Thioclava sp. GXIMD2076: one gene and its partner. The protein of the gene in region 2 interacts with the protein of the main gene of each other region in a pairwise test. Links are inferred from orthologs where the notes say so. Each region holds a gene or a part of one and is shown on either strand. Other genes may lie near its edges. The genes, in order: WDB91_RS07360 and rplK.

Evidence for each region.
Region 1: the proteins of rplK (region 2) and WDB91_RS07360 interact in binary tests that used the Escherichia coli proteins (3 or more experiments, as listed by UniProt). The link is inferred for Thioclava sp. GXIMD2076 from one-to-one orthologs.

The regions. Positions count from the first base shown.
Region 1 is NZ_CP149932.1:1,471,447-1,477,564, forward strand. What follows is about bases 2,230-5,024. They hold WDB91_RS07360 (50S ribosomal protein L11 methyltransferase), read left to right. Parts: upstream 2,230-3,089; coding sequence 3,090-3,959; downstream 3,960-5,024. Other genes in these bases: msrA (peptide-methionine (S)-S-oxide reductase MsrA), read left to right, coding at 2,336-2,971; WDB91_RS07365 (hypothetical protein), read left to right, coding at 4,067-4,414; WDB91_RS07370 (DUF1127 domain-containing protein), read right to left, coding at 4,542-4,697; ruvC (crossover junction endodeoxyribonuclease RuvC), read left to right, coding at 4,968-5,024. In the rest of the region: WDB91_RS07345 (nucleoside-diphosphate sugar epimerase/dehydratase), read left to right, coding at 1-1,396; tRNA pseudouridine(38-40) synthase TruA, read right to left, coding at 1,403-2,173; more of ruvC, read left to right, coding at 5,025-5,507; Holliday junction branch migration protein RuvA, read left to right, coding at 5,504-6,118. UniProt on the Escherichia coli protein: Methylates ribosomal protein L11.
Region 2 is NZ_CP149932.1:1,347,214-1,353,308, reverse strand. What follows is about bases 878-3,649. They hold rplK (50S ribosomal protein L11), read right to left. Parts: upstream 2,604-3,649; coding sequence 2,151-2,603; downstream 878-2,150. Other genes in these bases: secE (preprotein translocase subunit SecE), read right to left, coding at 3,434-3,616; nusG (transcription termination/antitermination protein NusG), read right to left, coding at 2,688-3,230; rplA (50S ribosomal protein L1), read right to left, coding at 1,449-2,147; rplJ (50S ribosomal protein L10), read right to left, coding at 878-1,105. Outside these bases: rplL (50S ribosomal protein L7/L12), read right to left, coding at 145-516; more of rplJ, read right to left, coding at 593-877; tuf (elongation factor Tu), read right to left, coding at 4,027-5,202; WDB91_RS06670 (DUF533 domain-containing protein), read left to right, coding at 5,603-6,095. UniProt on the Escherichia coli protein: Forms part of the ribosomal stalk which helps the ribosome interact with GTP-bound translation factors.

The DNA of each region.
Region 1 (6,118 bases), 120 kb from region 2 along the record:
CGGGATGAACCTCAACGGTGTTCCGATCTTCTCCGGGGTGCATGCCGACAAGGTTATCGAGCGTCACAAGATCAACCGTGTGATCCTCGCGATGCCGTCGGTCTCGGTGCAGAAACAGACCTTCATCTCCAAGCGTCTGGCGCGTCTGGGGATCGATGTCGAGACTCTGCCGGCCTTCGCGCGGCTGACCGGCGAGACCAATCTGCTGACCAAGCTGATGCCGGCCGGCACGGCAGCGCTTCTGCCGCGCGAGAATCTCGAGAAGAAAATCAGCAACAGTCACACCGCCTATCGCGGACGTGTGGTGATGATCTCGGGGGCGGGGGGCTCGATCGGGATCGAGCTATGCCGCCAGGTGATGACCAGCCGTCCGAGCAAACTGGTGCTGTTCGAGCTGTCCGAATATGCGCTCTATCAGGCCGAGGCCGAGATGCGGGTCCTGGGCGAGGCGATCGGCTGCGAGATCGTGCCGGTGCTGGGCTCGGTCTGCGATTCCGTGCATGTGCGCGAGACGCTGGCCCAGCATCGTGTCGAGGTGGTGCTGCATGCCGCCGCCTACAAGCACGTCCCCCTCGTCGAGAGCAATGCGCGTGTCGGGATCTCCAATAACGCGCTCGGCACCGCCGTTCTGGCACGCGCCGCCCGCGATTGCGGAGTGCGCCGTTTCGTGCTGGTCTCCACCGACAAGGCCGTGCGCCCGAGCAATCTGATGGGCGCTTCCAAACGGTTCGCCGAACTCACCGTGCAGGATCTTGCGGGCCGCTCGCAGGGCACGATCTATTCCATTGTGCGCTTCGGCAATGTGATGGGATCCTCGGGCTCGGTCATTCCGCTGTTCAAGGAGCAGATCGCGCGGGGCGGACCGGTAACGGTGACCGATCCGCGCATGACGCGCTATTTCATGACCATCCCCGAAGCGGCGCGGCTCGTGCTGGCCGCTGGAGCCTTTGCCGAGGGCGGTGAGGTCTATGTGCTGGATATGGGCCGCCCGATGAAGATCGTCGATCTGGCCGCCAAGCTGATCGATGCGGCGGGCTTCACCGTGCGCAGTGAGGAAAATCCCGAAGGTGATATCGAGATCGCCTTCACGGGTCTGCGTCCGGGCGAGAAGCTGCATGAGGAGCTGATGGTGCGCAAGGGCGCGCAGACCACGGATCACCCTAAGATCATCCGCGTGCGCGAGGATATGCTCTCCGAAATCGAGATGGCCGCCGCGCTGCGCGATCTGCGCGAGGCGGTCGATCTGGGCGATACGGCGGGTATTCTGGGCGTGATCCTGAAATCCGTGCCCGAATATGTGCCGCGCAGCCTGCCCGAGGGATCCCTACAGCTGCGCCTTGCCCGTGAATTGCGCGAAATCCGCAAAGACGACGCGAGTGGCACCCCCGCAGAATAGGGCAGTTCAGTCCGTGAAGGGGTCCTGCGGGTAGCCCACGCCACACAGGTAGAGCCCCTGAGGCGGGCAGACGGGGCCACAGGCCGCCCGGTCGCAGGCCTCGAGCGCGTCTTTCACCTGATCGGGCGCCCATGCGCCGCTGCCGACCTTTTCCAGCGTCCCCACAATCGAGCGCACCTGATTATGCAGGAAGCTGCGGGCGCGCAGGAAGAAGCGGAATTCCTGCCCATGCGGTATGGGGCGTTCCTCGATGGTGATCTCGTCGATCGTCTTTACCGGCGATTTTGCCTGACAGATCGAACTGCGGAAGGTGGTGAAATCATGCAGGCCCACCAGATGGGCGGCCCCCTCGCGCATGGCGTGGAGATCGAGCGGGTTGCGCACCCGCCAGACCTGACCGGCCTCATGCGTCATCGGTGCGCGCCGCACCACGAGCCGAAAGAGATATTGCCGCTCTACGGCACTAAAACGGGCGTGGAAATCGTCGGCCACCTTTGCGGCTTTCAGGATGGCCACGGGGGCGGGCTTCAGATGGAAGTTCAGCGCCTCGGAGAGCCGGAACGCATCCCAGTCCTTTTCAAGATCGAAGGTCGCAACCTGCGCGGTGGCATGCACGCCGGCATCGGTGCGGCCTGCCGCCGCAATCGTGTGCTCGCGTGGTTCCAGTCGTGCCAGTGCCGCCTCGATGGCGCCTTGCACCGAGGGCTGGTCGGCCTGTCTTTGCCAGCCCGCGAAGGGCTTGCCGTCATATTCGATCTTGAGAGCATATCTGGGCATAAGGCTTCCCTAGCGAGGGCTGTTCGCCCTTGCAAGTATCTCGCTATGGTAAATGACATATAGAAACCCTGCGTCCCATGCTAACCTTACCGTGATTGCGGGGTGGATCGGGCGCGCTGAATGCCTATCTTAGTGCCGCGACCAGAAGGGGAGGAAAGAGACATGAAACTCAGCCGCATTCCATCCATCAACGAGGCCCTGCCGGGGCGCGAGATGCCGATGCCCGTCACCCAACCGCATTTCGTCACCGGACGCGATCTCGAGGCTCCCGTGCCCGCGGGAATGCAGCGCGCCATGTTCGGCATGGGATGTTTCTGGGGCGTCGAGCGGCTCTTCTGGCAGCTGGACGGGGTCTGGCTCACCATGGTGGGCTATGCGGGCGGTCATACGCCCAATCCGACCTACGAGGAGGTCTGTTCCGGCCTGACCGGCCATAACGAGGTGGTTGGCCTGATCTATGACCCCAAAACGATCTCTTACGAGGCGCTTTTGCGGGTATTCTGGGAAGGCCATGACCCGACGCAGGGCATGCGGCAGGGCAATGACCGCGGCACACAATACCGCTCGGGCGTCTATACCTTCAGCCCCGAACAGGCCAGAGCCGCCGAGGAAAGCCGCACCGTCTATGCGGCCAAGCTGGCGCAGGCCGGCCACGGGGCGATCACCACCGAGATCTATCCCGCACCGCCCTTCTACTATGCCGAAGACTACCACCAGCAATATCTGGCCAAGAACCCGCGTGGCTATTGCGGCATTGGCGGCACTGGGGTCTCTTGTCCCATCGGACTTGCGGTCTGATAAGGGGGGGCGCTATGGCGCCCTTCTTCTTCTGCTGACAGGCTTGTTCGGCCGGTGGGGTGCTTGACGATAGGGCCAAAGCCCGCCAAAGCAGGGAGAAGCCCGAAAGGAGATCTCCATGCCCACCTATACCGCTTTCACCACGCTTTCCGACCGCGATCTTGCCGATGCGCTTGAAGAGCGCGTGGGCGAGATCGAGCCCGCCCCCTATGGCACGGGCGTCTTCGAGATCGAGGACGGGTCGGGGCGTTACGAGATCGGCGCCTATTTCACCGAGAAGCCCAACGAGATCGCGCTGGCTCTCCTGGCCGCCGTGCATGGCGCGCAGGATTTTGTAGTGTCCGAACTGCCCGATCAGGACTGGGTCGCGCATGTGCGCCGCGAGTTGGCGCCGGTCGCTGCGGGCCGGTTCTTTGTTTACGGCAGCCACGATGCCGACAAGGTGCCCGAGGGGGCCATCGCGCTGAAGATCGATGCGGCGATGGCCTTCGGCACCGGCCATCATGGCACAACGCTGGGCTGCCTTCTGGCGCTGGATGCGCTGGAGAAAGACGGCTTCCACGCGAAAAACACGGTCGATATCGGCTGTGGCACTGCCGTGCTGGGGATGGCCGCGGCCAAGATCTGGCCGGAAACCGTTTTGGCCTCGGACATCGATCCGATCGCGGTCGAGACGGCCCGGGCCAATGTCGAGGGCAATGATCTTGCGGGGCGCGTAATCTGTCTCGAGGCTGCGGGCTTTGGCAATCCGGCCCTGGCCGAGGCCGCGCCGTTCGACCTGATCTTTGCCAATATCCTCAAGGGCCCGCTGCTGGCGCTTGCCCCCGATATGGGTCGCAACTGCGCCGAATCAGGCTACGCAATTCTAAGCGGAATCCTTCATGAGCAGGCTGATGACGTCGTGTCAGCTTACGAAGCGGAAGGGTTCAGTCTCCGCCAGCGAAACGAACATGGCGACTGGACGACATTGGTTCTTCAAAGGAGCTAATCGCCAAGATTTTGAATGGGTTTTTGCTAAAAATGCTCGAAATAATTTAACAATCCCTTCATAAGTGCCGTAGCGGCAATGACTGCTGCGGCACTGTGGAGGATGTTATGGGCACGCATATTTCGAAAGAATTCGCCGAGCGTATCGACCGTATCGCGCGAACCCACAAGGCCGGTGGCGGTTTCGAGGCTGTGGGGGCTCTGGGGCGTCTGGATCAGGTCAAGCCGCAGTCGTCGTGCCGGATCAGCCTGCCGCTGAAAGCGCTCGTCTTCCTGTTCCTTGGCTTTTTCCTCTTTAAGGGTGCGATGATCGCGCAGATGGGCGAGCAGAGTTATCTGCTGCGTCTGACGACCCTCAAGGCGGATGGTGGTTTCGATGCTGCGGTCGCTCTCGTCATGGCGCCGGATACGCTCAGCCACATCGCGGCGCGTTTTATCTCGCAACTGCTGGGATAAGGCTCAGCCCGCATCGGGCCAGATGTCAGACAGAAATAGAAAAAGCCGTGCACTCTCAGAGTTGCACGGCTTGTCTTTTAGCTTCGTAAGCGCGGGTGAGGAGAGTTAACGTCCTTACATCCATAGCTTAGCGGATTTTTGCGATATCGAAGCGGCTCAGGCCGATGTCGTTGAGTTCACGATCGGTCAGTTTGGACAGGGCGATGCGGGTCATGCGGCGGTCGTTCCAGTTCGCGATCATGTCGATCACCTGTTGGAAGAAGCCAGCGCGGACGGTGCGCATTTCGATACGGTTTGCAGTTTGCAGCGACATGGGGTCACCTTTTCAGTTCGTGCTAATAGTTGATCTCTTCTCTTATGAAGCTGCACATAATGTGAGCGGTTTATAAAAACAAATGGCGCTTGGGCAGTCCCGCCATGCAGTTTTTGCATGGCATATTTTGTAGCGTTTCATGCCTTCTTTTTAGACGTTTATGCCGTTCGCGGCGGTGTCCCCTTCCTGATGTTCCTGTTTCGTGCTAGCAGTCGTAAAAGAACGGTAAAGGGGCAGGCTATGCGGGTGATCGGAATCGATCCGGGATTGCGGAATCTCGGCTGGGGCGTGATCGAGATGGAGGGATCGCGCATGCGTCATCTTGCCAACGGGACGCTGCATTCGGCAGGTGATTCTCTGGCGAGGCGGCTGATGGAGTTGCATGCGGGCCTGACGCAGGTGTTCGAGATCCATAGCCCCGAAGCGGCCGCAGTCGAGCAGACCTTTGTCAACAAGGATGCGGTGGCCACGCTGAAGCTCGGGCAGGCGCGGGGGATCGCGCTGCTGGTGCCGGCGCAGGCAGGGCTCGAAGTGGGTGAATATGCCCCCAATGCGGTGAAAAAGACCGTGGTGGGCGTGGGTCATGCCGATAAGGTGCAGGTCCAGCATATGGTCAAGCACCAGCTGCCTGGCGTCAGTTTCGACAGCCCCGATGCGGCGGATGCGCTGGCGATTGCGATCTGTCATGCCTTGCATCTGCAATCGGCGCGCCGCATGAATGCCGCGCAACTGTCGCGCGCGGCTTCGGGCAGCGGGCGGATCAAAAGGAGCGCATCATGATCGGACGTCTGGCCGGAACCATCATCCATCGCGGGCTCGATCAGGTGATGATCGATGTGCGTGGCGTAGGCTATGTGGTGCATGTGAGCGCGCTGACTTCGCAGAGCCTGCCGCGGGTGGGCGAGCCCTGCGCTCTCTATACCGACCTGCTGGTGCGCGAGGATCTGTTGCAGCTCTTCGGTTTTGCGAGCCTTCTGGAGAAAGAGTGGTATCGCCTGCTCATTTCCGTTCAAGGGATCGGGTCGAAAGCGGCGCTGGCGATTTTGGGAACACTCGGGCCGGAGGTTCTGGGGCGTTCGATTGCCTTGGGCGACTGGTCGGCGGTAAAAGCTGCGCCCGGTGTGGGGCCGAAGATCGCCCAGCGAGTGGTGAACGAGCTGCGCGACAAGGCGCCCTCGATCATGGCGATGGGCGGCGATCTGACGGTGGAGGCCGCGCCGGTGATCGAGGCGGATGGCGAGGTCATAGAGATGTCACCGAAGACGCCTCGCCCTGCGCCTGCGGCGACGCCAAAGACCAATTTCACCGCCGAGGCGCTGTCGGCGCTGACCAATCTGGGCTATTCGCCGACCGAGGCCGCGGGGGCGGTGGCGCAGGCCTCCGAGGATCCG
Region 2 (6,095 bases):
CCGTCCCACCGGTCAGCTCCCGAGCCGCGAACGCCGCCTTGGAGAGCGCTTTATCAAAAAGCCCTCTCCGAGACAGGTTCGGCTGGGCCCGGAAACTCCGGACCCAGCCCAATCTCAAACTCGATGCGTGCGCACCGAACCCAATTACTTGAGTTCGATCTTTGCGCCTGCTTCTTCGAGCTTTTTCTTGATTTCTTCGGCTTCTGCTTTTGCAGCGCCTTCTTTGACTTTACCGCCGGCCTCAACGAGGTCTTTGGCTTCTTTCAGGCCGAGGCCGGTGATGCCGCGGACTTCTTTGATGACGTTGATTTTCTTGTCGCCTGCATCGACGAGGATCACGTCGAATTCGGTTTTCTCTTCAGCTGCTTCAGCAGCTGCTGCCGGGCCAGCCATCATGACGGCGCCACCGGCTGCCGGCTCGATGCCGTACTCGTCTTTCAGGATGGTTTTCAGCTCTTGTGCTTCCAGCAGCGTGAGAGCAACGATTTCTTCGGCGAGTTTTTTCAGATCAGCCATTTTACTCAGTTCCTAAGATTAGGGTTTGGTTTCCAACGTCGGACTTCAAGCCACGACGAAGGCCATAACAGTTTGCTTACGCAGCTTTCTCTTCGATGGTCGAGAGAATGCCCGCGATGTTCGAAGCAGGCGCGCCAATGGCACCGGCGATGTTCGAAGCGGGTGCACCCAGGCACGAAACGATCTGAGCGATAAGCTCTTCACGCGACGGCATGGCTGCCACGGCTTTAACACCGGCGACGTCAAGTGCATCATTCCCCATTGCGCCGCCGAGGATCGAGAGTTTCTCGTTCTTCTTGGCGTATTCCACGACCACTTTCGCCGCAGCGACCGGATCTTCGGAATAGGAGAGCACCGTCATGCCCGTGAGGTACTGAGCGATGCTTTCGCACGGCTTGTCCGCAAGGGCGATCTTGGCGAGCTTGTTCTTGGCAACGCGCACAGACCCGCCCGCTTCACGCATTTTCGCGCGCAGGTCCTGCATTTCAGCAACCGTCAGGCCTTCGTAGTGGGCAACCACCACGACGCCAGAGCTTTCGAAGATCTGGCCGAGTTCCTCGACCACTTTCTCTTTCTGGGCTCTATCCACAGTTACACTCCAAGTTGGGAGGTTTGACCCTCCGGCTCATTTTGCCGGGGCACTTGCCCCGACTCGGGGTCCGCAACGGTCCGTCCAAGATCACCTTTGGGGCTTCATGCAAAGCACCTAGGAAATCTGTCCTTCCCGCCTCAGGCAGGATTTACCAGGCTCGCGCCTCACCCACCGTCTCGGACGAATCGTTCCACCTTGACCAAGCGGTCAGCGGTGCAACAGGCTGCGTTCCTACACCTGAACGCAGCTTTTGTGAAGCCTTAATTTCTCAGCTCACGGATGTTTTCAAACAGAAAGGGCGGCCCGAGGACCGCCCTTCCCTATCCGATGCAACCCGGGCTTAGTTGCCGGTTGCCGAAGCGAGGTCTACCGATACGCCCGGACCCATGGTCGAGGAGATCGAGACTTTCTTCATGTAGTTGCCTTTGGCGCCCGCGGGCTTCGCTTTGGCAACTGCCTCGACGAATGCACGAACGTTCTGGGCCAGTTGCTCTTCGGTGAAGGAGATCTTGCCGATACCGCCGTGGATTACACCGGCTTTCTCGACTTTGAACTGGACTTCGCCGCCCTTGGCTGCTTCCACGGCCGCTTTCACGTCCATGGTCACGGTGCCGACTTTGGGGTTCGGCATGAGGTTGCGCGGGCCGAGGATCTTGCCCAGACGACCGACGATCGGCATCATATCCGGGGTCGCGATGCAGCGATCGAATTCGATCTTGCCCGACTGGATGGTTTCCATCAGGTCTTCTGCGCCAACGATATCCGCGCCAGCTGCTTTGGCTTCGTCGGCTTTCGGGCCGCGAGCGAAGACAGCAACACGGACCGTTTTACCGGTGCCGTTCGGCAGCGAGACCACGCCGCGGACCATCTGGTCTGCGTGACGCGGGTCAACGCCGAGGTTCAGAGCGATTTCGAGCGTCTCGTCGAATTTCGCTTTTGCATTGGCTTTCACCAGTGCAACGGCGTCTTCAACCGAGATCAGTTCTTTGCCTGCGAATGCTTCGCGAGCGGCTTTGGTGCGTTTACCGAGCTTTGCCATGATTTAGCCTTTCACCTCGATACCGATCGACTTCGCGGAGCCGAGGATGATGTTCATCGCGCCTTCGATGTCGTTGGCGTTCAGATCAGACATTTTTGCTTCAGCAATCGCGCGCACTTGTGCAGCGGTGATGGTGCCAGCAACTTCACGACCCGGTGCAACCGAACCCTTCGGGCGGTTACGCTTGCCAACCGGCTTCAGGCCAGCGGCTTGCTTGATGAAGAAGGACGCAGTCGGTTGTTTCACTTCGAAGGTGAACGACTTGTCGGCATAGTAGGTGATGACCGTCGGGATCTTCGCCTGCTTGTCCATTTCCTGCGTCTTGGCGTTAAACGCCTTGCAGAATTCCATGATGTTGATGCCGCGCTGACCCAGTGCCGGGCCGACGGGCGGGGATGGGTTCGCGGAACCCGCTGCGATTTGCAGCTTCAGCTGCCCAATCACTTTCTTAGCCATTTGGCTTCTCCTTTATCACTCTGCCCCGCGGGGGCAAGTTTAGTGGTCGCGGTGCGGGCTCATTCCCGACACCTCCCACATCCCTCAGGCGATTTTCTGCACCTGAGTGAATTCCAGTTCGACCGGGGTCGGACGACCGAAGATCGAGACCGTCACCTTCAGGCGGCTCGCAGCGTCGTCAACTTCCTCGACCATACCCGAGAAGCCCTCGAAGGGCCCGTCGGTCACATTCACATTCTCGCCTACCTCGAAGGTGATCAGGCTGCGCGGCTCGGCCTTCTCGGAAGAGGCACTGCCACCACGGTTCAGCATCCGGTCCACCTCGGCGTCCGACATCGGCATCGGCTTACCCTGATGACCGAGGAACCCGGTCACCCGGTTGGTCGAGTTGATCAGGTGGTAGCCCTGATCCGTCATATCCATACGCACGAGCACATAGCCCGGCATGAAGCGGCGCTCGGAGGTGACTTTCTTGCCACGGCGCACTTCGATCACTTCTTCGGTCGGAACGAGGACTTCCTCGATCTCTTCCTCAAGGCCCTTCTCGACAACAGACTGCCGGATCTGCTCGGCAACCTTCTTCTCGAAGTTCGAGAGAACCATTACCGAATACCAACGCTTCGCCATGCTCGAGCCTGCCTTTTCCTTAACCGGCGCTTCGAACGCCGCGAATTCCCATTTTGCCCTGCCCTGGCCAAGCGGCCCAGACGCGACACCGAAACAAAACGAGCGCGCACGATCCGAATCGATGCACGCCCTTTTCCGGAGAGTCATGCTCCCATACAGACGCTACGGGAGGTTTTCAACCCCATAGCGCCCAGACCGGAGGATCAGCCGATCAGCTGACCGACACCAAGCCGGATCACGAAATCCACGCCCGAGAAGAACAGCGCAGTCAGCGCCGTCAGCACGAGCACCATGACCGAAGTCAGCACCACTTCACGACGCGAAGGCCACGAAATCTTGGCCGTTTCAGAACGCACTTGCTGCAAGAACCGAAGGGGATTTGCCATTATGCCATCTTCCTCTAGTCGCCCGAAACAGGCGGGCTACATTCACGCGTCGCTACGTTCCCGTAGCGCCGACCGTCACCAGCCTGCCTACATGAGCGCTTCATCGAAGGAAAGGACTGGCAGGGGCAGGGGGACTCGAACCCACGACCCTCGGTTTTGGAGACCGATGCTCTACCAACTGAGCTATACCCCTAGGCCGTGAGCGGGAGATACAGACCCGCAGAGAGGAAAGCAAGGGGGTATTTCAAGGTTTTCGACCAATCCCCGAAATTCTTTTTCCCGCGGGTCCCGCCTTCGCCAAGCGCCTCGGAAAAAACACTAATCCCCTGCCCGTTCGCATCAGCAGGGCGGGCAAAGCAAAAGGGCGGCCTGTTGGCCGCCCTTCCGTAGATCACATGATCCGCGTGGGATTATGCGAGGATTTTCGACACAACGCCTGCACCAACGGTACGGCCGCCTTCGCGGATTGCGAAGCGCAGACCATCTTCCATGGCGATCGGGGCGATCAGTTCGACTTCGAACTTCAGGTTGTCGCCCGGCATAACCATCTCGGTGCCTTCCGGCAGCGTAACGGTCCCGGTGACGTCCGTGGTGCGGAAGTAGAACTGCGGACGGTAGTTCGCGAAGAACGGCGTGTGACGGCCACCTTCCTCTTTGGTGAGGATATAGGCTTCTGCTTCGAACTTGGTGTGCGGCTTGACCGAACCCGGCTTGCACAGAACCTGACCACGCTCAACGCCTTCACGGTCGATACCGCGCAGCAGGGCGCCGATGTTGTCGCCTGCTTCACCACGATCCAGCAGCTTGCGGAACATTTCCACACCGGTGCAGGTCGTTTTCTTGGTGTCGCGGATACCGACGATTTCGAGTTCGTCGCCAACGTTGATCACGCCGCGCTCGACACGACCGGTCACAACGGTACCACGGCCCGAGATCGAGAACACGTCTTCGATCGGCATCAGGAAGGGCTGGTCAACAGCACGTGCCGGGGTCGGGATGAAGTCGTCAACGGCTGCGATGAGCGCGCGGATCGAGTTCTCGCCGATTTCCGGATCGCGGCCTTCGAGGGCTGCAAGTGCCGAACCTTTGACGATCGGAATATCGTCGCCGGGGTAGTCGTAGGACGACAGAAGCTCGCGGACTTCCATCTCGACCAGATCCAGCAGCTCTTCGTCGTCAACCTGGTCAACCTTGTTCAGGTAAACAACCATGGTCGGGATGCCGACCTGACGGCCGAGCAGGATGTGCTCGCGGGTCTGCGGCATCGGGCCGTCAGCTGCGTTCACAACGAGGATCGCGCCGTCCATCTGTGCCGCACCGGTGATCATGTTCTTAACATAGTCAGCGTGGCCGGGGCAGTCGACGTGCGCGTAGTGGCGGTTTTCCGACTCATACTCGACGTGTGCGGTCGAGATGGTGATGCCGCGTGCTTTTTCTTCCGGTGCGCCGTCGATCTGGTCGTAGGCCTTGAAGTCACCGAAATACTTGGTGATTGCTGCGGTCAGCGTGGTTTTGCCGTGGTCAACGTGGCCGATCGTGCCGATGTTAACGTGCGGTTTGTTACGTTCAAACTTTGCCTTTGCCATCTCGCGGGACGCCTCTGGTTTGGGGGGCCGTCTGAAGGCCCGTGACAATATCGCGGGCTAGATATTTCCCTACAGCAGAAAAATCAAGCGCGATAAGCAGATTCCCGTCGCTTTCACCGATAGTTTTCCTGCGCCTGAATGGGCGCGGATACCGAGTCAGGGCAGCGCTTGGAGAGCGGGCGCGACAAAAGCGCGCGGGCGGGCGCGGACGCATAGGCGTAAACGCCACCAATTTGGCCATCGCTGCCTGATCTTTGAGCATAATGGCCAAAAACACCCCGTAAATGGTAGCTTTCCGCGTAGCAGCCGCGCCACACACCCACTCAGCAGGAACCCGACCCGCTGACTTTTGGTAGGTCCCGACATAGACTCGTTACATGTGACACTGCAGGAGGCCATCATGTCATTCGTCGGAACACTCGCCAAGGTAACGCTCGGGATCGCCCAAGCGAAAGGCGGCTCGAACCTTGCCCGTGCGGCCAGAGGCGAGTTGGGCGGATCGGGTGGTCTTTTGAACGGCGATGCGCAGGGCGATTTCGAAGAGCGCCTCGCCGCATTGCTGGGTGGCAAAATAAACCACCTCTACCAGTTCAGTGGCTATAGCATGGGGGCCATGCTGGAGCGGCTCGGGCGGAGCGCCTCGCTGGTGCGCCACCGCTCCAGCTCGGCCGGAAGCGGCGGCATGTCCGACGCGATCTCGCAACTCGCGCGTGACATGTGCGGCAAGCGCGGCGGTCTGGGCAAGCTTCTCGAGCAGCTCTCCGAGACCACCAGTAGTGAATGCCTTGGCAAGACGCCGGCGCAGCGCGTGACGTCCGAACGCTCCTTTGGCGAGGAACTGAACGCGGCCTTCGCAAGCGGCTCGGAACCGTGGAAAAAGCCTTCGCCCGCCC